3 regions of the Mesorhizobium sp. WSM4848 genome follow, and region 2 is predicted to be linked to each of the others. Evidence: riboswitches for the same ligand, from Rfam matches in the RefSeq annotation. Region 2 holds a riboswitch; each other region holds the start of a gene.
What was found. A riboswitch is a leader RNA that binds a small molecule or an ion and turns the genes downstream of it on or off. The one in region 2 is predicted to bind S-adenosylmethionine.

Region 1 (4,574 bases), on a different contig from region 2:
ATTTCCTCGGCGACCTCGCCCGAAGAGCCGACCGGCACCGAAACGATGACCAGGTCGGCATCGCCGACCGCCTGTTTCGCGTCAGTCGTGTAAGAGGAGCCGAGGCCGAGTTCGCGCGCCCGCGCCAGTGTCGTTTCGCTGCGCGTCGCGATGGCGACGTGACCGGCGAGGCCGTCGCGATGGATGACGCGGGCCAGCGACGAGCCGATCAGGCCGATGCCGACCAGCGCGATCTTTTCGAACATCGGTGATGTCATGGTGTTCTAGCTTTTCAGAAATGTCGCGAGGGCGGCGACAACGCCGCGATTGGCCTCTTCGGTGCCGATGCTCATGCGCAGCGCATTCGGGAAGCCGTAACCGGAAACGCGCCGCAATATGTAGCCGCGCGCGCAGAGGTAATCGTCCGCAGCCGCCGCCGAACGCTTTTGGTCCTCGGGAAAGTGGATGAGGACGAAATTGCCGACGCTCGGCGTCACCCGCAGTCCGAGCCTGGTCAACTCCTCACTCACCCAGGTCAGCCAGGTCTCGTTATGCGCCACGCTGCGCTCGACATGGGCGCGGTCGCGGATCGCGGCAATGCCGGCCTCGATCGCCGTCGCGTTGACGTTGAAGGGACCCCGCACGCGGTTGATCGCGTCGATGACATGCATCGGTGCGTACATCCAGCCGATCCGCGCGCCACCGAGGCCAAGCTTGGAGAAGGTGCGGGTCATGACCACGTTTTCCGCACCAGCCACCAGTTCGACGCCGGCTTCATAGTCGTTGCGGCGGACATATTCGGCATAGGCTGCATCCAGCACCAGAAGCACGTTTCGAGGCAGGCCGGCATGCAGGCGGCGCACCTCCTGGAACGGCAAATAGGTGCCGGTCGGGTTGTTGGGATTGGCGAGGAAGATGATCCTGGTACGCGGCGTCACCGCAGCGAGGATCGCATCGACGTCGGCGCGTTCATTGGTTTCCTTGACCGAGACCGGGACAGCACCTGCCGACTGGATGTAGATCTTATAGACCATGAAGCCGTGCTCGGTGATCACAGCCTCGTCGCCGGGCGCGAGATAGGTCTGCGCAAGCAGGCCAAGAATCTCGTCGGAACCATTGGAACAGACGATGTTCGCCGGGTTGAGGCCATGCACCTCGGCGATTGCCTCCCGCAGGCGCCTTGCGGTGCCGTCGGGATAGATGTCGAGCTTGGCCGCGACGTCGCGCGCGGCTTCTATCGCCTTCGGCGAGGGGCCGAGCGGGTTCTCGTTCGACGACAGTTTGTGGACCTTGGCAACGCCGGCTGGCGCCGTGCTTTTGCCCGGCACATAGGCTTCGATGTCCATGATCCCCGCGCGGGGCGTTGGACGTGCCTGATCCGATGCCTGGTTCATATTGCAAAAATCCGTCGAGAACGCTTCCGCTGCTCCAACGCGATGCGAATTTCGAATCCGCCACACTGGAAGCCGCCGCGGAAATACAAGCCGTGGCCCGGAATGTCGAGAGGCGGCAATGATCGTGCGTGACTGGCCGTTGACGCCGCGGCGCGCCGGTCCTAAAGAAAGGCGAAATCCCGTGGTGATTTGGCCGGTCGGCTTGCAGCCACGTTAAACAACTCGCTAAAGGGCCGTTTGCATCCAGTAACCGGCTTTGCGAAGGCAATGCCGGTTTTTAGTTGTCCGCAGCCGGCCGGACAGTCGCATCGATCCGAAAATCGCAATCGACTTTCGGAAAACGCGATGGGTTGATGTAAGAGGATGCGATGGTCGCGCTGCACACGAAAAGAACCAACAACGAGGCCGTCGAGCCGTCGAGCCCGGTGTTGCGTTTCGGCGCCGACAAGCCGCTCAAGCTCGATGCCGGCACACTGCTGTCGCCGTTCCAGATCGCCTACAAGACATACGGCACGCTCAACGACGCCCGCTCCAACGCCATCCTTGTCTGCCATGCGCTGACCGGCGACCAGCATGTCGCCAGCACCAATCCGGTGACCGGCAAGCCGGGCTGGTGGGAAGTGCTGATCGGCCCCGGCAAGATTATCGACACCAGCCGCTTCTTCGTCATCTGCTCGAACGTCATCGGCGGCTGCCTCGGCTCGACCGGCCCCGCCTCTACCAATCCCGCCACCGGCAAGCCCTACGGGCTCGACCTGCCGATCATCACCATCCGCGACATGGTGCGGGCGCAGCTGATGCTGGTCGACCATTTCGGCATCGAAAAGCTGTTCTCGGTGCTCGGCGGCTCGATGGGCGGCATGCAGGTGCTGCAATGGGCGTCGAGCTATCCGGAGCGCGTTTTCTCGGCGCTGCCGATCGCCACCGGCGCGCGCCATTCCTCGCAGAACATCGCCTTCCATGAGGTCGGCCGGCAAGCGGTGATGGCCGATCCCGACTGGCATGGCGGCAAATATTTCGAGCAGGGCAAGCGCCCGGAAAAGGGACTGGCCGTGGCGCGCATGGCCGCTCACATCACCTATCTGTCGGAGGCGGCCCTGCACCGGAAATTTGGCCGCAACCTGCAGGACCGTGAAGCGCTCACCTTCGGTTTCGACGCAGACTTCCAGATCGAGAGCTATCTGCGCCATCAGGGCATGACCTTCGTCGACCGCTTCGACGCCAACTCCTATCTCTACATGACCAGGGCGATGGACTATTTCGACCTCGCCGCCGACCATGGCGGCCGGCTCGCCGACGCCTTTGCCAGCACCAAGACCCGTTTCTGCCTGGTCTCATTCACCAGCGACTGGCTGTTCCCGACCGAGGAGAGCCGCTCGGTCGTTCATGCGCTGAACGCCGCCGGCGCCTCGGTGTCCTTCGTCGAGATCGAGACCGATCGCGGCCACGACGCCTTCCTGCTCGACGAACCGGAGTTGTTCGCCGCCATCAACGGCTTCATCGCCTCGGCGGCCCGCGCCAGGGGGCTCAGCGCATGACCCCGAAAGATTGCAGGCTTTCCGGACTGGCATCATGCGCCAATCAAAAGCCAAGATCATGAGTGTCAACCACGCCCAGCGCGTCGACCTCGAAGTCGTCGCCGATCTCATCCCGCCGCAGTCGCGGGTGCTGGACGTCGGCTCCGGCGATGGTCTGCTGCTCGAATTGCTGCAGGCGACGAAGCAGGTCGATGGCCGCGGGATGGAGCTGTCGCAGCGCGGCGTCAACGAATGCGTGGCGCGCGGCCTGTCCGTCATCCAGGGCGACGCCGACAAGGACCTCAAATTCTATCCCGACAAGGGTTTTGATTTCGTCGTCCTGTCGCAGACCTTGCAGGCGACCCGCAACCCGAAGCTGGTGCTCGACGAATTGCTCAGGATCGGCAAGCACGCCATCGTCTCGTTCCCCAATTTCGGCCATTGGCGGGTGCGTCTTTCGCTGTTCGTCGAAGGGCGGATGCCGGTGACCAAGGACCTGCCCTATTCCTGGTACGACACGCCCAACATCCATTTCTGCACCATCCGCGACTTCGTCAATCTCTGCGAGGAGCTTGGCGCAACGGTGGAAAAGGCAACCGCGCTCGACGCCAATGGCCAGAAAATCGGCCTCTCGATGCCATGGTGGTTCTGGAATTTCTTTGGCCAGCAGGCGGTGTTTTTGTTGAGGCGATAACGGCCGTCGCTTCTTCGGCCAATATGGCGCTCGCCTGCCTCAGTCCGGAGACCATCCAGGACTGATCGCCATTCATCAAGGTTTAGCGATCAAGTTCCGGGAAATACGGATCCGAGAAAAACCGCCGACCGCGCTCGCCTTGCAAACAGTCGACCGGTGCTGCCGTATCGACCGGGACGGATCCGGAATCGGCATTGGGACCGGCATTGGGATCGGCAACACCGCTGACCTCGAGGACCAGCTTGCGGCGTATGGCGGTCACGAATTCCGAAGCGGCATAGACCGGCAGCACGAAGGAGCCTGGCCCGCCTGTGACGCACTCGGCATAGTATTGGTCGAGATGGCTGTAGCTGGGCGACGGGCTGATCAGGATCGGCAGGCCATTGATGACGATGCCTCTTGCCACGGCGGCGTCGCGTGTCGTGGTGACCGGAATCCCGATATTGTTGGGGCCATCGCCTGAAATGTCGATGACGCTGCGCGTCGCGTCGAAGGCGGCTCCATCCAAAAGCTTGGCGCCGAAGGCGAGCGCACTGGAAATCGAGGTGCCGCGAAAGCTCCTGAACGGGCGCGCCTCGATCTTGTCGGCGAATGCCTCGGCGCTCTCGGCATTGTCGATGACCTGCCAGGCAATGACCGCATCGTCGCGGACGGTGCCTGCCCATTCGAAATAGGCCAGCGCAATGCGTCCGGTCACACCCGAACGCACCGCATTGATGAAGTCGGGGTGGCGCAGCGCCTCGACATAGCCGGCGCGCTGCAGGGCGAATTCCTTTTCGTCCATCGAGTGCGAGATGTCGACCGCCAGCACCAGTTCGACGTCCACGGCAATGGTGTCGGCAGGCGCGGCCAAAGGTGCTGCCTGGGCACGGGCAAGGCAGGCAAGCAGGCTGACGCAGGTCGCCCAAAAGCGCGCAGCGGTCTTGGGGTATCGACAAGCATCGAAACAAAAACTCAAAGCGTGTCGCATGAATCTCTTCACCGGGACGC
Region 2 (4,574 bases):
ATGCTACGACGCCAGGCCCCGCCCAAGACGTCCCCCGATCCTGCAGAAGCTCGTCAGCGAGCCGAGCTCCAGCGTTTATGTGCCGAAGTGGTGGAGCTGCTTGAAAACCGCACCCCGAGGCCTTAGCGAAAGATGGCCAAGCACCCCAAGCCATCGTCACCGCAAGCACAGCAAACTGACCGTTATGTCGGTACGTATATGACAGCCCCTAAAGGCGTTGGCCCTCGCGCGGATCCGCGCGCGCCTACGCGCGCGAGGGGCAAGCCCGTCAACACCACCGGCAAGGGCTGGTTTACCAAGGGAAACCTAGGCCGACCACCGACCTACCCACGCGAAGCTGCGTTGCAGCTTGCGTTGCAGGGCGCTAGCCTCTCGGAGCTCGCCAACGCGCTGGGCTGCACAGACCGTACAGTGAGCCGCTGGCGTCTGGCCTATCCCGAGTTCAAAGACGCGCTTGCTGAAGGAAGGGCGCTCCGCGCGGCGGGTCAGACCGAATGGCAGCTGGCCCTTGCCGCCGACGAGCGGCGAGAGTGCGACCGCCTCACCGCAGCCGAGCACGAAGCAGCTTTGGAGCTTGCGAAGCAGCTCGGCCTCGCCAACCCGATAGACAGGCCCGCTGAGCCGCCTAGTAGCCCCGCCCGCCACCGTTTGCCACTTCCAGCTAGTCCGGAGCCTCCAGACCCTGACGAGCCCCGCAGCCGCCTCTCCGAGCGGCGCGCCGCTCGGGGCCAGCCGCCCGAGCCCGACGAGCTGCAATCGTGGCAGGAAGAGCCCGACGGCGAGGCGCTGCCTCTCGACGACCCGCGTTCCGAATGGTGATGCGGAGAATAACCCCTCAAAGAGCGCCGACTGCAGACCCCGCAACCATAGCCGATCCCCTTTCGGTTGAACCGATCGACAGCACGCCTGCGAGCACGTCAAGCGCCCTGTCCCATACCTCAGCCGTGCCCGCCCGGTGCGCTTGGAATGCTGCGCTCGCCGCCGCCTCCGCGCATGCCGAATAGGGCGTGATCGAACTTGCTCCCTTCAGGAAATCGTCTTGATGATTGGCGAACCACATGGCGGCGCCCGCCGCACGCCCAGCATGGTGGACCGCGAGCGCTGCGGGTGTGAGCGTATCGTCCGTTTCCTTCCTGGCGACCCCACGCCGCACGGTGTCCGCAATGGCTCGCGCGCTCCGCAACGTCTCTGCGTTCTGTAGTACCCGTGCAAATCGTCGATAGCCCTGGGCACGGAGTGCGGCCGGTGCGAAAACGCGGATTGTCTGCCAGGCGAAGTATTCATGCCGCTCCTGCTCGAGGTTTTCGGAAACGGTGCCGATCAGACGCGGCAGATAGGGCAGCAGCTTGTGGCGGACATCGTCCGGCATGTTGTCGTTGATGCTGCGCACGAAAGCACTGACGAGTTCGCAGGTACACCGCGGTTGATCCGTGTGACGGCCACCATCGAGGAAGGCCACCAATTCCATGGCACACATGCCCTCGGCGGGAGAGGAATGTTTGCCAGGAGAGAGGCGGAATTCACTCGCTAGGCTGGTCAGCGTTTTTTCGGTCAGGGTAGTCATGCGGTGCCTCCTCCTTGGCATTTTCGCCGTGCTGCCTCATGGCAGAGGCTGTGCTTGTTACCGTTGCAGTCCGACCGATGACACCAGCCAAAGGCAAGAGTGAAAGTTCGAACAACTGCCGATTTAGCAGAAAAACAATTCCGGGGCTTTAACCAAAAACCGCACAAGTGCGCCCCTATAAGGCGCAAATTTGAACGCGGTCGGACATAGAAAATGTAACAAAACAATCAGTTCTTAACGGCAATGTGATACGCTGTCCAATAATTGTACCATCCGAGGGTTCCAACATGCCCGCAGCTAACGCCCTGGCATCCCAGCCTCAGCCGACAGTTAGGCGGAGCGAGCCTCCGACATCGCCCCTGAGCTTACATAGGCAAACCAAGGCTGTTGCTCTTTTACGTACAAACCAGCGTACATAGTGTCGCGAATTCTGGAGCTAGAACATTCGCGCCCGCGGCCATCGCACATATTAAGCTCCCAAACGGCCGCCCATTCAAAGGTACTTGTAGGGCACCATGCGTGGTGTCGAAACTTGGTGGTGCCTGCTAGTACACCACGGCGGTATATGTCGAGTTGTTCGGCCGCAACACTGCCCAAGACTGGCGCTCGATAGGCGTTCTGGAGTCTTCTTGCCTGCCGGCTCGCCGCACTGCTTGATTAGCATCGCATAGTCGATGTCGGCCCCAAGGGCTTACTCGGCGTGTCACCCAGTCGCCAAGCCTGTTTTGGACGACGCTGATAAGATGACGATTCAGCCGGGGCGCCTAATGTTTGGCCCAAAGCGTATACGTGGCGCATTGCTCAACACGACTTATTGCAAATTATAGGAATTTTAGCCTCTTCTCGCTTGCTACTTAACGGTATCCGTTGTAACATTTTTTTGCATCAAGAACGGCGCTAGTCGCCTGCCAACCTGCTCCTGAAAGGTGGCGAAAGAAGATGCGGCTACGGCAAAAGGAACAACCCAGTGCGCAAAATCCGAGAAATAGATATAGCTGATTTTATCCAACAGCTGGTCAGCACAACTAAGCCATTCGAACGCTTCGAGGCCACGCAAATTGATGAGACCAAAGGTGTGATGATTACTGTGGGCGAGCTAACATTGGTGCTTGATTTCTTAAGGGAGCACGGTGCGCCGCAAAATCTGTCCGATGCTGTTGAGACGTCTATTGATGATGTGGAGCGATGGCTGAGCCCTGAAATCCAAGATGAATTATTTCGTCAAATTCCGAACAACAGTTGCCCCCGTGTTCCTAAGGCATTTTCAAATTTGAAGGTACGTGCGGACCGACAGAGAGCAAGTGCTCGATAAACGCGCGATGCCTAAGGGGCAGCCTAACGCGATTGCCTAATATCCGTGCCGCGCTAGCAAACCTTCAGGCGACTGATCGTGCTTGCGCTGACGTTATAGTTGCGAGCGATCTCACGCACACTATCGCCTGCTCGCTTTCGCCGTAATACCTCTGGCGCCGGGCGGACGTCTGGCACGTAAGGAGGCCACCGGGCTTCAGCACTGACACCGTCGAGCGGTATCCCTCGATTGATGTGAACTGGGTCCGCCGGGCTGGCTGCCTCGTCCCAGGGCGCCATATTTTCGTCAGCTGGCGGATGTCCAGCGAGAACACCCTCCAGGTTAGCATTCAAGCCCTTCCGGGCCGACTGCGACTGACGTACCGCGCTGGCCCTCTGGATGTGGACTACTCCGTCGGACTTGAAAGCGTGCCGCGATCCGCCAAAGTGACAGGGCCTCTCTTCGTGCGCGCCGGGGTTGACGGCCGGCGATGCGGCCGCGGGGTCGGCAAGCTCTACAAGAAAGGAACTTACTTCCTGTGCCGGCACCTGCCACCGTCTGACCTACCGGTGCCAGCAGGAACGCACTTGGGATCGAGCGGCTCGACGGTCGGACAAAGTACGAAAAAGGCTAGGTGGTGCGCTCGGTACCTACACAGCCTTTCCGGAGAAGCCGGCGCGCATGTGGTGGCGAACTTACTTCCGACTGTTTGAGAAGGCGATGGACGCAGCGGCAGAGGCTGAGGCGGCGCTCTTGGACCTATGAGAATATCATCTTGATGAGCTCGCCTGGCCTTGAGGCCGACGCCTAATCATCTTCCGCCAGTAGATCGACCGGCCTGACACCGATCGCCTCCGCGATCTGCCAGAGCGTGATAACCGTCGGGTTTCTCTTCCCCATTTCCAGCCCGCTGACATAGGCGCGATCGACGCCCATCTTCGCCGCTACCTCGTGCTGCGTGAGGCCGGCCGCGATGCGGCAGCGTTTCACGTTCTTCGCAACGAGCTGACGCATGTCCATTTGGCATGCGTGCCGTTTTGTGCACTATAGTGCGACGCACTATAGTGCACGTTAGAAATATCTGGGGGATGCGCGCAGTGTGGGGAATAAAACGCAAGCGGCCCGATGTCGACTTGATGGATGCGACAAGCCTCAAGTTCTTCGAAGTCTCGGTCGGATCATCCGATGAAATGTGGACGGTTTGGAATTCGAAGAGGATGCCGCTTCTCTTCCCCGGTTCCACATTCAGATATTTTCTGCGGTTAACATTAGGTGCCGAAGCCGACGTGCAGTTCGGTCAAACGATGTTTCGTTCGGTGATGTCACCCAAAGGCGTCGACAAGCAGCAACAGCAACGCGAACGCGCCGTTGGGGAGATGTTCGATCAACTCGATCAAGTGCTTCATCGGCAGCAGCGCGAGAGAATGGATGAATTCGTCCGACTTCCAACGTTTGCATTCTTCGCCGACGACGCAGTAAAGGCGCTACGAGCGGTAGTCACTGCAAAACGACGGATTCAACTCGCGCAACAGACATGGACCGAGTTGCCAGTCGGGGCCAAAGGCAGAGGTACGCTCATTAGTGAGAAAAACCCGCTTGGCGAAGAGCTGCAGCCGGTCGCATTTCTTCCGAACTCTACGGTGCGTGTTGTAGAAGGCACGGCCTGGGCAGCGACCGCATATCAGCTGGGCTCGTGCTTTTCGACCGAGAGAAATTTGT
Region 3 (4,574 bases), on a different contig from region 2:
TCTCGAACATCACCACTTCAAATATTCGGCCTTCCGCCAGCCGGGCGACGTGCATGTGCACATGTTCGGCACCGCGACATTGTCCTTCGCCGACGGCGTCAGGACCGAGGCCGGCGACGTCTTCGAGATCGAGGCCAGGGATTTCGGCCTGCCGCTGCGCAACCCGCTTGAAATCGAGCAGCCGGTGAAGGTGGCGGTGAAGGCGCTTTGAACGGTCATTGACGGCGTGATCTCCCCCCTTGTGGGGGAGATGGCCGGCAGGCCAGAGGGGGGCGCTGTCCCGCCAGCGTCTCAAAACGAATAATTATGCCTCAGGTTGCCGCAGGTTGCCGCAAGGTGCCTGCCAAGTTGGTGATCCTTCGCGCCCCCCTCTGCCCTGCCGGGCATCTCCCCCACGAGGGGGGAGATTGGCAGCTCGACCTCTCAATAAATATCGAAATCGAAATATTTGGCCTGGATCTTCTTGTAGGTGCCGTCGGCGACGATCGCGTCGATCGCGGCGTTGAGCTTTTCGCGCAGCGCATTGTCTTCCTTGCGCACGGCGATGCCGGCTTCGGTCTCCGTGCCCTTGACGTCGCCGACCATCTTGCAGCAGCCGTCGCTCGATTTCTTCATCCAGTCCATCAGCACGAATTTGTCTGAAAGGACGGCATCGAGACGGCCGTTCATCAGGTCGGCGACCGCCTCCTCCTGGGTCGGGTAGAGCTTCGCCTCGGCGCCTGCCTTGCTATAGACATCCTGGGCATAGTCGGCCTGGGTGGTCGAAGCCTGCGCGCCGACTATCTTGCCGGCGAGTGCCGCCGGTTCGGTCGAGGCAATATCGCTGTCCTTCAGGGCCACCAGCGAAAGCGGCGTCGTATAGTATTTGTTGGTGAAGGAGACCTGTTTCTTGCGCTCCTCGGTGATGCTCATGGACGCGATGATGGCGTCGAATTTTTTGGCCTGGAGCGCCGGGATCATGCCGTCCCAGTCCTGCGTGACAAGTTCGCATTCGACCTTCATCTGAGCGCAAAGCGCATTGGTGATGTCGATGTCGAAGCCGACGAGCTTGCCATCCGCGGTGATGGTGTTGAACGGCGGATAGGCGCCTTCAGTGGCGATCTTCAATTTTTCCTGTGCTTGCGCCGACAGGGACCCGGCTGACATCGCCAGCATGACGGCTGTTGCTGCCGATGCGATCCATCTTGAAATCTGCATTTTTTGTTCCCCTTGTTCCAACCGTATTGACGGCTAAGACAGCCAAGCACGACCCGGTAAGGTCAGGCAAGCATGGTCTGATCATAGCGGGCGATTAGCGCGCCGCGCGAAAATGCTTGGACAGTTTCAGGCCCTGTGCCTGATAGTTCGAGCCGAGATCTGTGCCGTAGAGTGCCTGCGGCCGCTTCAGCATGTGCTCGTAGACCAGCCGTCCGACGATCTGGCCGTGATCGAGGATGAACGGCACTTCGTGGCTGCGCACCTCGAGCACGGCCCGGCTGCCGGTGCCGCCCGACGCCGAATGGCCGAAACCAGGATCGAAGAAACCGGCATAGTGGACGCGGAATTCGCCGACCAGCGGATCGAAGGGCGTCATCTCGGCGGCATAGAGCGGCGGCACATGCACCGCTTCCTGGCTGACGAGGATATAAAATTCGTCCGGATCGAGCACCAGTTCGCCGGCACCGCTCTTATAGAGCGGCTCCCAGAAATCGACGACATCCTGCGCGGCGCGCTTATCGACATCGACCAGGCCGGTGTGGTGCTTGCCGCGGTAGCCGACCAGCCCGTCCTTGTCGCCATCGAGGTCGATCGACAGTGCGATGCCGCCGCCGGAAATGTTCGGCGGCTCGGTGGCGACGAGCGTCTCGGCACGATGCAATTCGTGCAGCTCGCTTTCCGACAAAAGCGCATTGCCGGTACGGAACCGGATCTGCGACAGCCGCGAGCCGGCGCGGACGACGATCGGAAAGGTGCGCGGGCTGACTTCGAGATAGAGCGCGCCGTTGTAGCCGGCAGCGATCTTGTCGAACTCGTGGCCGCGATCGGTCATCACCCGGGTGAAGATGTCGAGCCGTCCGGTCGAGCTCTTCGGGTTGGCCGAGGCGGAAATGCTTGCCGGAAGCGCCAGGCTCTCGAGCAGCGGCACGATATAGACGCAGCCCGTCTCCAATACCGCACCATCGGCGAGATTGATTTCGTGCAGCTTAAGGCGGTCGAGTTTTTCAGCAACCCTGTGGTTGGGGCCGGGCAGGAAGGAGGCGCGCACCCGCCAGGCCTTGTCGCCAAGCCTGAGGTCGAGGCTGGCCGGCTGGACCTGGTCGGAGTCGAGCGCGCGCTCTGACTTCAGCGCGCCCGACTGGTACAGCGCGGAAATATCCTGATCCGGAAGAATGCCTGTCTGCCGCAAAGTCTGGCTCCGCTCGAAGGCCGGGCGTGTCTCGTCTTGTCGCAGGTCCTTGCCGCGGAACCCGCTGGTACAAACCTCTTAATCATGCCGGCAATTGACGCAAGCGCGGTGCAGGTCTAAAGGATCGTTATCCCGTGGTGATTTGGCCGGTCGGCTTGCAGCCACGTTAAACAAGTCGCTAAAGGACCGTCGGGCCGAAAGGCCGTATGGACCGGTTGCGACTTTCGCGGCCGGTTTTTTTGTGTTTGGACCATTTTTGTGTTTGGAACAAGGTGATGACGAGCAACACGCGCAACTGGAAGCCTCAGACCGCCCTCGTGCATGCAGGAACGCTGCGTTCCGGCTTCGGCGAGACCTCCGAGGCGATGTATCTCACGCAAGGCTATGTCTACGACACGGCGCAGGCGGCGGAAGCCCGCTTCAAGGGCGAGGAACCGGGCTTCATCTATTCGCGCTATGCCAATCCGACGGTCGACATGTTCGAGAAGCGCATGTGTGCGCTGGAAGGCGCCGAAGATGCCCGCGCCACCGCATCCGGCATGGCGGCGGTGACAGCGGCGTTGCTGTGCAGTGCCCGGGCCGGCGACCACATCGTGGCGGCGCGCGCGCTGTTTGGCTCCTGTCGCTGGGTGGTCGAGACGCTGGCGCCGAAATACGGCATCGAGGCGACGCTGGTCGACGGCACCGAAATCGCCAATTGGGAAAAGGCGGTCAGGCCCAACACCAAGTTGTTCTTCCTTGAAAGCCCGACCAATCCAACCCTGGAGGTCGTCGACATCGCAGCCGTAGCCTCGCTTGCCGATTCAATCGGCGCGCGGCTGATCGTCGACAACGTCTTTGCCACGCCCTTGCAGCAGAAGCCGTTGCAGCTCGGCGCCCATATCGTCGTCTATTCGGCGACCAAGCACATCGACGGCCAGGGGCGCTGCCTCGGCGGCATCATCCTGTCGGACAAGAAGTGGATCGACGAGAATTTGCACGACTACTTCCGCCACACCGGTCCCAGCCTATCGCCCTTCAATGCCTGGACGCTGCTGAAGGGCCTTGAGACGCTGCCGCTGCGCGTGCGCCAGCAGACGGAAAGTGCCGGCCGGATCGCTGACTTCCTCGCCGAGCGATCGGAAATTGTCCGCGTCATCTATCCCGGCCGCGCCGATCACCCGCAGGCGGCGGTCGTCAAGAAGCAGATGTCGGGCGGCTCAACGCTGATCTGCCTCGACGTCAAGGGCGGCAAGCAGGCCGCCTTCGCCTTCCAGAACGCGCTCGATGTCGTGCTGATCTCCAACAATCTCGGTGACGCCAAGAGCCTGATCACCCATCCGGCAACGACGACACACAAGAATCTGAGCGACGAGGCGCGGGCCGAACTTGGCATCGGGCCAGGCACGCTCAGGCTGTCCGTCGGACTGGAGGACACCGACGACCTGCTCGAAGACATCGAGCAGGCCTTGAAAGCCGCTGGATAGGGATACGCGCCGAAGCGCTGCGCTCTGATCTGCAAAGCAGGCGCGGTCAGGCGCCCGACGGCGTCTCTTCCAATTCCGCAACGGCGCCGGTGTGGATGGTCATCGTGTTGCCGCGCCAGTCGACGGCACCGCTGAGCCAGCCGCGCACCCAGATGGCGGGAAGCATCACGTCCCGCGCAACCATCGCCGGGATCATGCGCAGCGACAGGTGCCAGCCCTTGGCCGAGGCGAGAGCGCATTCCGGCAGATAGGCGACGATCAGCACGGCGATGGCGGTAGCCGGCAGGCTGAAGCCGCTGCCTACTGCCGCAACCAGCGCAAGCGCCAGCGGCGGCGCCGCTCCGATCAGGATCTCGGGCGCGAAGAACAGTGGGAAGGTGACGCGACGCAGGCGTGCCCAGCGGGCCTGGCGCGACCAGATTTCGCCAAATGTGCGCAAACCGAGCGGCTGCTCGAAGGGCGCGGCAACGAGATTGACGCGCAGTCCGAGCCCGTTGACCAGCTTGGTCGCAGCGGCATCCTCGGCAATCTCGGCAGCAAGCGCACGGATGCCGCCATTGGCGTCGAGCGAAGGCTTGTTCCACAGCATGCTCTTGCCCTGGGCAAAACCGAGGCCGAGCGCCTCGCCGGTATATTGCCAGCGCGCCTGCAGCGTGTTGAGGAAAGCGCATTCGACCTCCGCCCAGAACCCGTCCGGCCGCGAGCCGATCGGCGTCGAGCAG

Region 1: linked by a shared signal. The riboswitch ahead of metX (homoserine O-acetyltransferase MetX) and the one ahead of AC0L16_RS09645 (hypothetical protein) in region 2 are both predicted to bind S-adenosylmethionine.
Region 3: linked by a shared signal. The riboswitch ahead of AC0L16_RS16355 (O-succinylhomoserine sulfhydrylase) and the one ahead of AC0L16_RS09645 (hypothetical protein) in region 2 are both predicted to bind S-adenosylmethionine.

Annotation. Positions count from the first base shown of each region.
Region 1 is NZ_JBVVPX010000015.1:99,087-103,660, forward strand. It holds gene AC0L16_RS16085 (prephenate/arogenate dehydrogenase family protein) at 1-257, opposite strand, end outside; gene hisC (histidinol-phosphate transaminase) at 264-1,373, opposite strand; SAM riboswitch at 1,545-1,622, shown strand; gene metX (homoserine O-acetyltransferase MetX) at 1,742-2,911, shown strand; gene metW (methionine biosynthesis protein MetW) at 2,970-3,584, shown strand; gene AC0L16_RS16105 (DUF1194 domain-containing protein) at 3,667-4,554, opposite strand.
Region 2 is NZ_JBVVPX010000007.1:100,101-104,674, forward strand. It holds gene AC0L16_RS09635 (helix-turn-helix domain-containing protein) at 199-819, shown strand; gene AC0L16_RS09640 (hypothetical protein) at 836-1,564, opposite strand; SAM-I-IV-variant riboswitch at 2,442-2,532, shown strand; gene AC0L16_RS09645 (hypothetical protein) at 2,532-2,876, shown strand; gene AC0L16_RS09650 (helix-turn-helix domain-containing protein) at 3,663-3,875, opposite strand; gene AC0L16_RS09655 (hypothetical protein) at 3,953-4,574, shown strand, end outside.
Region 3 is NZ_JBVVPX010000016.1:7,692-12,265, forward strand. It holds gene araD1 (AraD1 family protein) at 1-211, shown strand, start outside; gene AC0L16_RS16345 (ABC transporter substrate-binding protein) at 424-1,197, opposite strand; gene AC0L16_RS16350 (2'-deoxycytidine 5'-triphosphate deaminase) at 1,292-2,386, opposite strand; SAM riboswitch at 2,511-2,588, shown strand; gene AC0L16_RS16355 (O-succinylhomoserine sulfhydrylase) at 2,662-3,852, shown strand; gene AC0L16_RS16360 (ceramide glucosyltransferase) at 3,899-4,574, opposite strand, start outside.